One region of the Subtercola frigoramans genome, then DNA from elsewhere that is predicted to be linked to it. Evidence: predicted binding sites of a transcription regulator. Region 1 holds the regulator's gene; the other holds the start of a gene.
The links. The regulator HspR, encoded in region 1, represses chaperone genes until heat shock. The targets are predictions, from matches to a motif close to AAGTTGAGTCNNNNNGACTCAACTT.

Region 1 (7,418 bases):
CCTCCATTGCGGCGAAACTCCGCACCGGAGTCGAGCGTTTCGGCCTCAAGCCCTTCGGTGCTGCCGGCGAGGCCTTCGATCCCCAGCTGCACGAGGCGATCTTCCAGCAGCCGAGCGCAGACGTGCAGGTCGAGACCATCTCTGATGTCGTCGAGACCGGTTACTACCTCGGTTCGACGCTGCTCCGCGCGGCGAAGGTTGTCGTAGCGGTGCCGAATGGCTAGCCAGGATTGGTTCGACAAGGACTTCTACAAAGTCCTCGAGGTGTCGAAAGATGTCACGCCTGCCGACCTGAAGAAGCAGTATCGCAAGCTCGCGCGGCAGTTCCACCCCGACTCCAACCCGGGTGACGCTGCCGCCGAGGCGAAGTTCAAGGAGATCAGCGAAGCCCACTCGGTTCTCGCCGACCCCGAACAGCGCAAGGAGTACGACCAGATTCGCGCGATGGGTTCTGGCGCCCGCTTCACGGCGGGTGGCCAGGGCCAGGGCGGCGGCTTCGAAGACGTCTTCGGTGGCATGTTCGGTGGAGGTCGTGGCGGTGGTGGAGCGAACACGAGCTACTCCTACCAGCAGGGCGGTTTCGACGACCTTCTCGGCGGCATGTTCGGTGGCAGCCAGCCCGGATTCGGCCAGCCCAGCGGCGGGTTCCGCGGCTACGGCGGGCCGACCCGCGGGCGTGATGTCGCCGCACGAACCACGGTGGACTTCCTCACCGCGACCAAGGGCGACACCATCAAGCTGCAGACGTCAGAGGGCAAGACCATCACGGTCAAGATCCCTGCCGGCGTCTCTGACGGGCAGAAGATCAAACTGCGTGGCAAGGGCGAAGCCAGCCCTGACGGCGGCGAGGCCGGCGACATCGTTCTGACGATTGCTGTGCGGAAGCATCCGATCTTCGAACGCGACGGGCTGAACCTCCGGGTCAACGTGCCCGTCACCTTCGTCGAGGCGACCCTCGGGGCGACAATCGAGGTGCCGACCCTGGGCGGCGAGCCCGTGAAACTGCGGGTCGGTGCCGGTACACCCAGCGGCCGTGTGCTGCGGGTCAAGGGCCGCGGGGTCGACACGCCGAAGGGCACGGGCGACCTGCTCGCTGTCGTTCAGGTGGCGGTTCCGTCGCACCTTTCGCCGGAGGCACGCGATGCACTCGAGGCGTTCCACGCGCTGGAGCCCCAGGAGAACCCGCGTGCCGAACTCCTGGCCAAGGCGCACGAGTAGAAGAACGGCGCCAGCCCACCAGCCCAGTGCCCGCGAATCCAACAGAACGGTGAGGTGACCTGCGATGACAATGCCAGTAGACGAGAACGCTCCACTGTTTGCCATCGCGGTCGCCGCCGAACTCGCGGAGATGCACCCGCAGACCCTGCGCCAGTACGATCGGCTGGGGCTGGTCAGCCCCAGCCGCACGGCTGGCAAGTCGAGGCGGTACTCGCTTCGTGATGTCATGCAGTTGCGAGAGATAGCCCGGCTGGGTGCCGAGGGCATCTCACTCGAGGGCATCAGGCGCATCCTCGAGCTGGAGAACGTCAATCAGCAGCTGGCCAGGCGTGTGCGCGAGCTCGAGACCGCCCTCGCCGATGAACTTCTCAACCGCCCGGGCCGGCGTGTGTTTGCCGCAGGCCTCGAGGGTGATGTTGTCAGCCTCAAGAGTGGGGTTCGCGCCCAGCGCCGCACCGAAGTGGTGGTCTGGCGCCCCTAAGCCCCGCTACTCAACCGGCGTGTGACGGGGATGGGAGAATGGGGGCATGACGACCCCCGCACTCGGCCTTCTTCTCGACATCGACGGGCCCATCGCCTCACCTGTCACGCGGTCAGTCGTGCTGCCGAGCATCCTCACCGACCTCGTCACCCTGACGGCGGGCGGCGTGCCGATTGCGTTCATCACGGGCCGGTCAGCCGACTTCGTCAAGGAGCAGGTCATCGCGCCGCTGCTGGCCAGGGGGCTCGGCGCAGCCCTGGCGAACGGGGGGCGCATGTTCGTGGTCGCCGAGAAGGGTGCTGTCTGGTTCACGGTCGGACCGGAGGGTGCTGGTGAGACGCAGGTCGACGAGACGGTGGCGTTGCCGGCCGAGTTCGCCGCGGGCATCCGTGCCGTCGTTCGCGAGCAGTTCAGCGAGCTGATGTTCTTCGACGAGACCAAGCTCGCCATGGTGTCTGTCGAGCAGTTGACGACGGTCGATGCCGAGACGTACCAGCGTGCCCAATTGCGGTACAACGAGGTCGCCTTCGACGCCCTGGTGGAGCGTGGACTGGGTGCGCGCTACGGCGACCGCGAGGTCAGGAATGCGGCGGGGCACATCCCGTTCCGCATCGACCCGACGATCATCTCGACCGACGTCGAATCGGTGACGCTCGACAAAGACCGCGGCGCCGAGCGCGCGCTGTCGCACTTCATCGAAGAGGGCGACCTGCCGCCGCTCTGGCGAACCGTCGGCGACTCGCGCAGCGACTACAAGATGGCCGACTACCTGCACGCGGCGGGGTACGAGGTCGCCCACGTGGATGTTCGGCCCTCCGACGGCATACTCGAGAAGCCGTACCCGGTCATCGTCGAGGGCGACCTGATCCACGACGAGGCGGGCGCTGCGTTCCTCAGCCACTGGGTCGACAAGCTCGGCCTCTGACGCGCCCGAGGGAGCGTTGCCCGTCAGGGCTTGGTGAGGGTCTTCGCCGGGTGGGATGCAGGACGCCCGGACGCACGTCGCGAGGTGCCGGTCGATGCGCGTGAAACGGCCCAGCGCTGCCTGGCCTCGCGGATTCGTTGGCGAAGCAGTGCGATCGACAGGTCTTCGTGGATGCAGTAGGCGGCGATCAGCGCGATGGCCCCGCCGGAGATGATCACGGTTCGCAGGATTGCCGCGCCGACGTCACCCTGCACGGCGTCGGAGATGTCCATGCCTTCGGCGATGCTCACGCAGGCGAAGAAGATCGAGGCCGAGACGATGAGGTGCGTCTGGAGACCGGCGCGCACGCCGGAGACGGCGAAGAGCACAATGACCCACGCGGCGTACCACGGGTGGATGACCGCTGAGGAGAGAACCAGCGCAGCGAACGCGAAGCTGAGGCGCATCATGGGGTCGATGTTGCGCTTGGTGAGCATCAGCCACACAACGATCACCGCCATGAGTGCCATCGCTGTGTACTTGATGATGTTCGCGCCGATCTCGCCGTCGAGGCCGACGGCCCCGAACGCCCCGCCGAGCCCGATCGCGAGGATGTTGATCGGCGCATACCAGTGGGCCACGGCCCCCGGGGTCGCGAGGGTGAAGATCCAGCCGAACCCGACATTCATGGCGTAACCGAGCACACCCAGAATGGCGAATGAGATCGCGGCCGTGGCGACCCAGTACTTGATTGTGCTGCGGACGGTGCGGTTCTGGCCCGCCCAGATGATGCCGATGACAGGCAGGGCGATCAGGGCGATGGGTTTCACCCCGATCGCGAGCGTCACGAGGATGGTGCCGATGATCGGCCGTTTGATCATGGCGTAGTACATGCCGGCGATCAGGAAGGCGAGCATCAAGGCGTCGTTGTGGCCACCCACGATGAAGTTGAACATGATGATCGGGCTCCCGAGAACGAGCCACAGCACCTGCGAGGGGTCGAGCCCGCGCAGCCGTGCGATGCGGTACGCGTAGAAGGCGATGCCCGCCACGCCCAGCACGGCGATGAGCCGGAAGATGGCAACGGCGGTGATGGGCGAGGTGCCGACCGACCCGACGACCACCTGCTCGATCCAGAGGTAGACGGGCCCATACGGCGTCTTCGCGCTCGCCCAGAGCGGGTCGACCCCGATGTTGAACCAGCCCTGGATCGCTGAGATGCCGTCGAGGTAGGGGTTGAAGCCGCCCACCATGAGCCTGCCCTGGCCGACGTAGGCGAAGAGGTCGCGCGAATACAGGGGAACCGCGACGATGAGGGGAACCGCCCAGACGCCTGCGGCGACGATGACGCGCCGCAGGGCATCCGCCGGGTTCGATCGCAATTGCACGCCGAGTTTGAGCCAGGCGATCACCAGCAGCAGGCTGGCCGCGATGACCACGATGGTGGCGGCGTGCACGAGAAAGACGTTCGAACGCAGCGCGTCGATGAAAGCCCAGCTGCGAACATTCGAGCCGGGGCCGAGCCAGCCGACGGCGAGGGAGCCGAGCGCGATGAAGAGAGACCCCACCAGGCCAAGGATGAGCGGGGACCCCAGTTCACGCCTCAAAATACTCTTCACTGTGAACACTTTATGTTGAACCGGCTGATAACGGGGTGATGATCACTCAAACACTGGAAATCTAGCGGACGAAAGCGTAAAGTTGAGTGCAAAGGACTCAACTTTCTAGACCCGAGTTCATGGAACACAGGAGAAATCACATGCCGCAAGGCGGTCAGCAGGGTGGCCAGAACGGTGGCCAGCAGGGCGACGAGGAGCAGAGCGCGCTGCAGAAATACGGCGTCAACCTCACCGAGATCGCGGCAAGCGGAAAACTCGACCCGGTGATCGGCCGCGATGCCGAGATCCGTCGGGTCAGCCAGGTTCTGACGCGCCGCACCAAGAACAACCCGGTCCTCATCGGTGAGCCCGGCGTCGGAAAGACCGCCGTGGTGGAAGGGCTCGCCCAGCGCATCGTTGCCGGAGACGTCGCCGACTCGCTGAAGGGCAAACAGCTCGTCTCGCTCGACCTCGCGGCTCTCGTCGCCGGCGCGAAGTACCGCGGGGAGTTCGAAGAGCGACTCAAGGCTGTGCTGAAGGAGATCAATGACGCCGACGGCGAGATCATCACCTTCGTCGACGAGCTCCACACGCTGATGGGGGCGGGCGGGGGCGAAGGCTCCGTCGCAGCGTCGAACATGCTGAAGCCCATGCTCGCGCGCGGCGAACTGCGGCTCATCGGGGCGACCACGCTCGACGAATACCGCGAATTCATCGAGAAGGACGCGGCCCTCGAACGGCGGTTCCAGCAGGTGTTCGTGGGTGAGCCGAGCGTCGAAGACACCATCGCCATTCTGCGCGGGCTCAAGGAGCGCTACGAGGCGCACCACAAGGTGTCTATCGCCGACGCCGCGCTCGTTGCGGCGGCCTCGCTCTCGAACCGGTACATCACCGGTCGCCAGCTTCCCGACAAGGCGATCGACCTGATCGACGAAGCTGCCTCACGCCTGCGCATGGAGATCGACTCGGCACCGGTCGAGATCGACGAGCTGCGGCGCAGTGTCGACCGGTTGAAACTCGAAGAGCTGGCGCTCAAAAAGGAGAAAGACGAGGCGAGCAAGCAGCGCCTCGAGAAACTTCGCCTCGACCTCGGCACGCGCCAGGCCGAACTGACGGTGCTGCAGGAGCGCTGGGACAAGGAGCGCGCGGTACTGAACCGGGTCGGCGAGCTGAAGACCCAGCTCGATGCCGCGAGGGTGGCAGCCGAACGGGCGCAGCGCGAGGGCAACCTCGAACGGGCATCCCGGCTCCTGTACGGAGACATCCCCGTCATGGAGCGGCAGTTGCGCGAGGCTGAGAACGCCGAACAGAACCCCGATACTCCGCGGATGGTGAGCGACCAGGTCACCGAGGCCGAGATCGCTTCGGTCATCGCGGCCTGGACGGGCATTCCCGTCGACAAGCTCACCCAGGGCGAGACCGAGAAGCTGCTGAACCTCGAGGCAGAACTCGGTAAGCGGCTCATCGGGCAGAAGCCCGCCGTGCGCGCGGTCGCCGACGCCGTGCGGCGCACTCGCGCCGGCATCTCCGACCCGAACCGGCCGACCGGGTCGTTCCTGTTCCTCGGGCCGACCGGCGTGGGCAAGACCGAGCTGGCGAAGGCGCTCGCCGAATTCCTGTTCGACGACGAACGCGCCATGATCCGAATCGACATGAGCGAGTACGGCGAGAAGCACTCTGTCGCGAGGCTCCTCGGTGCGCCTCCCGGCTACATCGGGTACGAGCAGGGCGGGCAGCTCACCGAGGCGGTGCGACGGCGTCCGTACTCTGTGGTGCTGATGGACGAGGTCGAGAAGGCCCACCCCGAGGTCTTCGACGTGTTGCTGCAGGTGCTCGACGACGGCCGGCTCACCGACGGGCAGGGTCGTACGGTCGACTTTCGCAACACCATCCTGATTCTCACCTCGAACCTCGGTTCGCAGTATCTCGTCGACCAGTCGCTGTCAGATGCCACGAAGGAGGAGCTCGTGCTCGGCGTTGTTCGCCAGGCGTTCAAACCCGAGTTCATCAACCGGCTCGACGACATTGTGGTGTTCTCGGCTCTCACTCACGACGACCTGGCCCAGATCGTGTCGCTGTATGTCGATCGCCTCGCGCAGCGGGTCTCCGAGCGCGGGCTGTCGCTGGCTGTGACTCCGGATGCCCGGGCCTGGCTTGCTGAGCGCGGCTACGATCCCGTGTACGGTGCCCGGCCGTTGCGCCGGCTCATGCAGCACGAGATCGACGACCGGCTCTCGATGCAGCTGCTCTCCGGAGCCGTACGTGACGGGCAGACGGTGTACGTGGGGTTGGCCGGCGACGGCAGTGGGCTGACCGTTGCGCCGGCCGAGGAGGTCGTGCCGCTCGACTGAAAACGCAATCGTCGGCCCTGAGCCGAACCGACGCGAATAGCGTGTCGGTTTGAACGAGGGCCGACGATTGCGTTCTTGCCTGGCCGGGGTGCGGTGAGGTGGATCGCAATCGCGTTGTCCCGACAGAGCGTAGCTCTGTCGGCGCTGGCGTCGCGGCGAGCATCCACTGGATGCTCGCTTATAGCTCCAGCGCGCAGGGTCAGGGTCTGGATGCAAGAATGGCGGCGATGCGGTGAGGCACGGTTTCGTCTTGCAGCGACGTCGTGTCGCCGAGGGGGCGGCCATCCACCAGATCGCCGAGCAGGCGCCGCATGATCTTGCCCGAACGTGTCTTCGGCAGGTCCGGCACGACGATGAGGTCACGAGGCTTGGCGATGGCGCCGATCTCGCGGGTCACATGCGCGCGCAGAACGGCGGCCAGCTCGGCCTCGAGGGTCGCCCAGAAGGCGGGGTCTGCAGCGTCCTGAGCCGAGATGTCGCGGGAGGGGATCACGAACGCGGCGATCGCCTCGCCCGTCGTCGCGTCGGTGACCCCGACCACGCCTGCTTCGCCGACGTGCGCGTGCGAAACCAGCGCCGACTCGATCTCGATGGTCGAGAGGCGGTGCCCCGACACGTTGATCACGTCGTCGACGCGCCCAAGCAGCCAGATGTAGCCCTCGTGGTCGTACTTGGCGCCGTCGCCGGCAAAGAAGAAGCCCTGTGCCGCGTACTTCCGCCAGTACGAGTCGCGGTATCGCTCGGGGTTGCCCCAGACGGTTCGGGCCATCGACGGCCACGTACCGTCGAGAACGAGGTAGCCCCCTGATCCGAACGGCACCTGTTCGCCCTGCTCGTCGACGATGCGCGCGGTGAGTCCGGGCAGC
Region 2 (7,418 bases), 3.1 Mb from region 1:
TGTGACGGGTCGTTGGCAGGGCGGCACCGGTTCAGGGCTGAAGCAGGGCCTCGGTCAGCGCATCCACGCCGACGCGATAGGACTCGCGCAGGCTGGCGGGTTCGGCATCGGCGAGCAGGGCGAACTGCATTCCGCGCCAGACTGCCAGCAAGTGGGTGCCCCAGAGTGCGGCGGAACGATCATCCGCCCCCTCTGCGACGAAGATCTCGGCCAAGTCTTCGGCCCAGCGATGCGTGGAGGGGTGCAGGTCATTGCGCCACCGTTCGGGGTCGCCCATTGCTGCACCGAAGCGCTGGAAGAACAGCACGAGATACGGTCTGTTCTCTGGCGCGGCAAGGTCGTCCCAGGCGGCATAGAGCCGTTCGTTCAGGTCGCCCTCGCCACGCAGGCGGGCGAACATCGTCTCGAGGCGCGGGAAGCGCACGAATGCCCGCACGCAGGCCTCGTCGAGCAGCTTCTCGCGGGAGCCGAAGTAGTAGAGCAGCATGCGGTTGTTTGAGCCGATCTCGCGCGAGATCGCACTCATGCTGAGGTCGAGAACACCGACCCGCAGGATGAGATCGATGACCAGATCCAGCAGTCGCTGTCGTTCGGGCTTCATAGCTGCAACTTACACGGCAGTCTCGGCGACGAGACCTGACGCGCCCGCGGTCACCGGCGGGTATGAGCCGAAGAGCCAGTAGCCAGCCGGTGCTTCCCGATCGGCTCAGTGTGAAGTTTCACAACGGTGGGCTGTGGCTCTGGGCAGCGGTGCCCTGCGGCCAATACGATGGGCGACGCAGCCATTTCGACCGCTTCGAAGAAAGATCGTTGACTCATGAGCCACTATGCCGTTGTAGATCCTTCGACAGGGGAGACCCTGCGCGAGTACCCCACCATCACCGACGAGGCGCTGGTCGAGGCGATCGGCGAAGCCGACGCTGCGTACCAGTCGTGGTCGCGAAAGGTTCCCCTCGGCACCCGCATCGCGCTCATTCAGAAGGTGGCCGATCTGCACCTCGAACGGCGCGAAGAACTCGCTGCCAGTGCCGTCCGTGAGATGGGCAAGCCGCTCGACCAGGCGCTGGGCGAAGTCGACTTCGCCGCAGCGATCTACCAGTACTACGTCGACAACGGGGCAGAGTACCTCGCCGATGAGCCGATCGCGCTCGCCGACGGCACCGGTTCGGCGATCATCCGCCGCTCTGGCCTGGGTGTGCTGCTGGGCATCATGCCGTGGAACTTCCCGTACTACCAGGTTGCGAGGTTCGCGGGCCCGAACGTGATCGTGGGCAACACGATCCTGCTGAAGCACGCGCCGCAGTGCCCCGAATCGGCCGAGGCGATCGCGAACATCTTCGCCGAGGCCGCCGCCAGCGTCGGCGCCCCCGCCGGTGTCTACGTCAACATCTTCGCAACCAATGAGCAGTCTGCCGTGGTGATCGCCGACCCCCGCGTTCACGGCGTCTCGGTCACCGGCTCGGAGCGTGCCGGCTCGGCCGTTGCCGAGCTCGCGGGCAAACACCTCAAGAAGGTCGTGCTCGAGCTGGGCGGATCAGACCCGTTCATCCTGCTGTCGACCGACGATCTGGATGCGGCGGTCACCGATGCGGTGAACGCCAGGCTCGACAACAACGGGCAGTCGTGCAACGCGGCCAAGCGGTTCATCGTCATCGACGATCTCTACGAGGAGTTCGCTTCGAAGTTCACGGCGGCATTCACTGCAGCCCAGCCCGCTGACCCGTTCGTCGAGGGCACGCTGCTCGGCCCGCTCTCATCTGCTGCGGCCACCGAGCGCCTTCAGGCCCAGCTCGACCGGGCCGTCGCCGAGGGTGCCACGGTTCTGGCCAGCGGCACCGCGACGGGCAACTTCTTCCCACCGGCGGTGCTCGCTGATGTCACCCCGCAGATGGCGGCCTACCGCGAAGAGTTCTTCGGGCCGGTTTCGGCGCTCTACCGGGTGTCGAATGAAGACGAGGCCGTAGCGCTCGCGAACGACACGACCTTCGGCCTGGGCTCCTACGTCTACACCACCGACCACGTGCAGGCCCTGCGGGTGGCCGATGCCATCGACGCTGGCATGGTGTGGGTCAACCTGGTGCTGGGCGACGCCGCAGAACTGCCTTTCGGTGGCGTGAAGCGCTCGGGCACGGGCCGCGAGATGGGTCGTTTTGCGCTCGAGGAATTCGTGAACAAGAAGCTCATCAGAGTGGCGTGACTCGTGCGTCAGGCGGATGAGTCGGGCGGATGAATCAGGCCGCGTGAACGATCGAGTCGAACTCGAGCTTGACGAGGTCGTTCTCGCTCAGGATCAGCTGGATGAACCGCTCTCCCAGTGGTTCATCCATCATTGTGGTACGAACCGTCAACGGTAGTCACCTCCTCATTAGCACCGTGTCTGCTGAAGGAACAGTGGCACCCTCCGCCTGCGGCAGGGGAGGGGCGGGGTCGTGCGCCACGAGTGTGGTGCCGTAAGTTCCCCGCCCCCTTCCCCGCCGTGCCTCGGGGCGGCGATCAGACGGTGATCGTCTTCTGGCTGTCGGCTTTCGACGCAGTGTTCACTTCGATCTTTCGCGGCTTGGCCTTCTCGCTGACCGGAATGGTCACCGAGAGTACGCCGTTGTCGTAGCTGGCTGAGATCTGCGACGAGTCGATTCCTTCACCGAGGCTGAACTGCCGGAGATAGGTTCCGTTCGGCCTCTCCTGGGCCAGCCACTTCACCCCCTCGTGGGCGGCGGCGGTCCGCTGGGCGCGAATCGTCAGGAGCTGCCCGTCGACGTCGACATCGACCGATCCGGGGTCGACGCCGGGGAGGTCGGCATTGAGCAGGTACTGGTCGCCGTCGCGATAGAGATCCACAGGCATGAACCGGGGGCCGGGGCGGAACTGCAGCAGGTTGCCGGTCAGCCGGTCGAGCTCGCTGAAAGGATCAAAAGACATTGCCATGATGAGGATTCCCCTTTCGTAAACATGAGTCCCTGTGACTCAACGTGGCAAAGATTTTAGCACTCCCTTAGTGAGAGTGCCAAGTCATTTCGCTTCCCACCCTGTCGGAGTAACGTGTGCAGCCATCGAGGGCTGCTGCCCGCGAGAGGCCGACAGTGCTGTCGTCCGGATGAAGGGAGTTGCAGAGATGTGCCGCTGGCTTGCCTACCGGGGAGAACCCCTTCACCCTTCACGCTTGATTCTGGATGCCCAGCACTCCCTTGTCGCCCAGTCGCTGAATTCACCGCTCGGCGCCGAGACCGTGAACGGAGACGGATTCGGGTTCGGCTGGTACCCCACAGGTGCCGTCGCTGGCAGTATTCCGGCCGTGTTCCACAGCATCGAGCCGGCCTGGCACGACGAGAACCTGCGCGAGCTGACCCGTGCCGTCGAGAGCCCCCTCTTCTTCAGCCACGTTCGCGCGGCGGCAGGGCCGCCCATCCAGCAGACCAACTGCCATCCGTTCCGCTACGAGAACTGGCTGTTCATGCACAACGGTGCGCTCGCCGGGTTCTCTGAGACGAAACGCGATCTCACGTTCGCAATCGACCCCTCGCTGTACCCGCACGTGCACGGCACCACCGACTCCGAAGTGCTCTTCCATCTCGCGCTGACGTTCGGTCTGCACGACGACCCTGTCGGTGCGATGACGAAGGCGGTGCAACTGGTCGAATCAGTCGGTCACGACCACGGGGTGAGGTTCGCCATGCAGGGCACGATCGCCGTCTCTGACGGGTCGACACTCTGGGCGTTCCGCTACTCGTCGGAGGGCCGCTCGCGCTCCCTCTTCCATTCTGCTGACGTTCCGAGCATCCGCGAGATGTACCCTGACGCCGAGAATCTGCGGAACTTCGGCGTCAGCGCGCAGGTGGTCGTCTCTGAACCCCTGGTCGACCTGCCGGGCGTGTTCCTGGAGGTGCCGGAGTCGACGGTGGTCGTGCTCGATGATGCGGGGTACCGACACGAGCCCTTCATGGCTTCGGCCGTCTGACCCGTCGCACCGTCAGCGCGACTGGCGGCGTTTGCCCACCCGGGGCGCGCCCTTGACGGCGGGCGTTCGGCCTTTGCCCTTCGACGCCTTCGCCTTGCCGCCGGGCGGCGCGACGGTCGCGGCGGCGTTGGCTGCCGACTTGGCCCGCTCGACCTGAGCCTTCTCGAGGAGGGCCTTGCCCGCTGCCGTGAGCGTGGTGGTCGGTGCGGTGTAGTCGAAGAGCGGGTAGCCGAGTTCGGCCTCGAGCTCCTTGATCGAGGCGACGAGGGTCGCGCGCGAGACGCCCTCTGAGCGCGCGGCGTGGGCGAAGTGCAGTTGTTCGGCCGCGGCGACGAAATGGCGCTGGAGTTCGTTCTTCACGGGCATCCCTTCGTTTCGCGACCGTCAAGCCCCAGACTACGCGGTGCCTCAGCCTCCCCGGTGGAATAGGGTCGCATCAGGTACTGACGAAAGAGGTTGGCGCATGACCGAACACGAACTTCACCAGATGTGGGCGACGACGAGGCTCCACATCATCCTGTCGCAGCTCGGGCCGATCGTTCTGCTGACGGCAAGCGTGGGGCTCGTGATGGCCGGGCTCGGTCACCAGCCGACGCCGATCAGGCTTGCGGCGGCACTCATTCTGCTCTCGACGGGGATTCTCGGCGCTCTCGCCCAGTTCTCTGCCGCCTCTGAAGCGCAGGCGATAGCCAATGACCTGATCGCGCTGCGTGGCTCGAGTGCGGTGAGTCGGCGCATCGTGGCATCGGCGGGGTACACGAACGTCGTCAAGTTCGTGACGCCGACGATCTTCGTGCTGACGTATGTCGCCCTGCTGTGGGCGATCTTCGCGCCGCCGGCCTACGGGGGCATGCAGTAGTCCTGCTGCCCAGTGACCCTGCTGCCCAGTGACCCTGATGCTCAGCCGCGGCGCTCGCGGAAGGCGATCATGTTCATACGGTTGCCGCACCGCACACTGCAGAACCGCTTCGAGCCGTTACGCGACAGGTCTGCCAACAGGCCCTCGCAGTCGTCGGCTGCGCACGCGCGGAGTCGTTCGTATTCGTCTGTGCGGATGACATCGACCAGGGCGAGGGCGACCTCGGCCATGATGCGTTCCTCGAGTGGCGCCTCGGGGCTGGTTGCGTGCAGGTGCCAGTCGAAGTCGTCGTGCCGCACGAGGAACGGCATCGCGCGGGATTCGGCGAGCATCGCATTGACTTCGTTCACCGCAGTGTCTCGGTCGAGCATCCAGATGCCCCTGAGCCTGGCTCTGGCGTGACGCACGGCGACGAGCTCGTTCTCGTCGCGGTCGAAGCGACCGGAGTAGCGGTGGGCGGTCAGCAGCGCCGTCAATTGAGCGGGCCTGCTGAGCTCGTCGCTGCCGCTTCGTGTCGCCCCGGCAACCGTGTTGGCGAGGGCGACGGTGAACTCCAGGGTGTCTTCCGTGTCAGGGGCAAAATGCAAATTGACTCCTTACTCGCGGCCAGACTAACGTCAATCCTGACGGGTTGTCCAGCACCCGGCCCAGGAGACCCATGAAACGCCCATCGATGACCGTCGGCCTTGCGATCGCTGTCGTCGCCGCGCTCACTTTCGGCACCTCCGGCGTGTTCATCAAGCCAGTGCTCGAGGCGGGCTGGAGTCCGGCGGCGGCGGTCACCGTTCGGGCTCTTGTCGGCGGAATCGTTCTCGCACCCTTCGCCATCGCCTCGCTGCGTGGCTCATGGGCTGCGCTCTGGCGGGCCCGGTGGCGCATCACGCTGATGGCCCTCATCGGGGTCGCGGGTACACAGTTGGCCTACTTCGCGGCGATCCAGCGTATTCCTGTGGGCACCGCGGTGCTCATCGAGTACCTGTCGCCGCTGCTGCTCGTCGTCTTCGTGTGCGTGCGGTCGCGAGCCCTGCCGAAGGCAGTCGTGCTGGTGGGCTCAGTGCTCGCTCTCGTCGGCATCGTGCTTGTCGTCTCGCCGGGGGGAGCCGCGGCTCTCGACCCGATCGGTCTGGTTCTCGCGCTCGCCGCCATGGTCGGGTGCGCGATCTACTACGTCGTCGCCGCCCAGCCCAGCGATGGGCTTCCCCCCGTCGCCCTGGCGGGGTTCGGCCTTCTGCTCGGCGGTGTGCTCCTCGGCATCATCGGTGCGACTGGCCTGGTGCCGTTCACGGCAACGTTCGGCGAGGTGGGGTTCTTCGGTGGTGTCGCGCCCTGGTGGGTACCGCTGGCCTTCGTCGGGGTCGTCAGCACGGCCATCGCCTACGCCACGAGCATCACGGCCAGCGAGATCCTCGGCTCGCGCATCGCGTCATTTGCGGGCCAGCTCGAAGTCGTCGCGGCCACCGTATTCGCATGGCTGCTGCTCGGCGAGACGCTCTCGATCGCCCAGCTCATCGGGGGCGCGCTCATCGTTGCCGGAATCGTGTTCGTGCGTCTGGAGAAGACCGCCTCCGGGCAAGTGGATGCTGCGCTCGAGCCCTTCGAACCGGTCGGTCTGCCCGCTCCCGGTGTTCCAGCCGGGTCGGCAAGGCTGGTTGAGTAGCGCGCTGGAGCGGTGGGTGAGCATCCGGTGGATGCTCACCGCGACGCCAGCACCGACGAAGCCGTGCGTCGTCGGTGGGGTACCGCTGGTTGAGTAGCGCCCAGCGCGTATCGAAACCCCCACGCGTTCAGGGTTTCGATACGCGGCACGATCTGCCGCCACTCAACCAGCGACGGTGGCTCTACTCTTCGAGCGCGGCGTCGAGCGTGATCTCCACGCCGGTCAGGGCCTTGCTGACAGGGCAGCCCGACTTTGCGTCATTCGCTGCGGCCAGGAAGGTCGCGCTGTCGATACCGGAGACCTCGCCACGAACGGTGAGGTGAATGCCGGTCAGGCGGAATCCACCGGCCGGGTCGGGGCCGAGCGAGACGTCGGCCTTCACGTCGAGAGCTTCGATCGTTCCGCCTGCCGCTCCCAGCACGGCAGAGAACTGCATGGCGTAGCACGCGGAGTGGGCTGCAGCGAGCAGCTCCTCCGGACTGGTGAATCCATTGGCGTCGTCGGCGGCGCGTTTCGGGAACGAAACGTCGTAGGTGCCGAGTTTCGAACTGCTGAGCTCGACCTGGCCTTCGCCTGTTTCGAGGCTGCCGTTCCAGGCGGTGCGAGCGGTACGTGTGGGCATCATTCTCTCTTTTCTCGTTCGGTTTTCAGTGGACGGATGAAGCTTCAGGTGCCAGTCTGGGCCGATCGGTCGGTATTGACTGCAGGGTCTGTCAGTCGTGGACTGCGCTTCGCACATGTTCCGCGACCGACACGACCTGCACCTGCAGGGCCTTCAGATCGGCCAGATCGAGGCCCGTGGCGGCGCAGATCTGTTCGGGAATGTGCGCCGCCTTCGCGCGGAGAGCCAGGCCCGCAGCCGTGAGGGAGACCCGCACGGTGCGTTCGTCTTCGGGCATGCGCGTACGGGTGAGCAGGCCGGCCGCCTCGAGCCGGCGAACCAACGG

Region 2: the regulator HspR is predicted to act here: its motif matches at 2,947-2,971, upstream of JOE66_RS01765 (Hsp20/alpha crystallin family protein).

The regions. Positions count from the first base shown of each region.
Region 1 is NZ_JAFBBU010000001.1:3,496,522-3,503,939, reverse strand. It holds gene JOE66_RS16135 (nucleotide exchange factor GrpE) at 1-224, shown strand, start outside; gene JOE66_RS16130 (DnaJ C-terminal domain-containing protein) at 217-1,218, shown strand; gene JOE66_RS16125 (heat shock protein transcriptional repressor HspR) at 1,283-1,699, shown strand; gene JOE66_RS16120 (Cof-type HAD-IIB family hydrolase) at 1,746-2,624, shown strand; gene mptB (polyprenol phosphomannose-dependent alpha 1,6 mannosyltransferase MptB) at 2,648-4,222, opposite strand; gene JOE66_RS16110 (ATP-dependent Clp protease ATP-binding subunit) at 4,363-6,552, shown strand; gene acs (acetate--CoA ligase) at 6,752-7,418, opposite strand, start outside.
Region 2 is NZ_JAFBBU010000001.1:361,564-368,981, forward strand. It holds gene JOE66_RS01755 (TetR/AcrR family transcriptional regulator) at 32-601, opposite strand; gene JOE66_RS01760 (NAD-dependent succinate-semialdehyde dehydrogenase) at 818-2,197, shown strand; gene JOE66_RS01765 (Hsp20/alpha crystallin family protein) at 2,494-2,925, opposite strand; gene JOE66_RS01770 (class II glutamine amidotransferase) at 3,095-3,955, shown strand; gene JOE66_RS01775 (helix-turn-helix domain-containing protein) at 3,968-4,315, opposite strand; gene JOE66_RS01780 (hypothetical protein) at 4,419-4,814, shown strand; gene JOE66_RS01785 (CGNR zinc finger domain-containing protein) at 4,856-5,401, opposite strand; gene JOE66_RS01790 (EamA family transporter) at 5,473-6,471, shown strand; gene JOE66_RS01795 (OsmC family peroxiredoxin) at 6,653-7,093, opposite strand; gene JOE66_RS01800 (MarR family winged helix-turn-helix transcriptional regulator) at 7,185-7,418, opposite strand, start outside.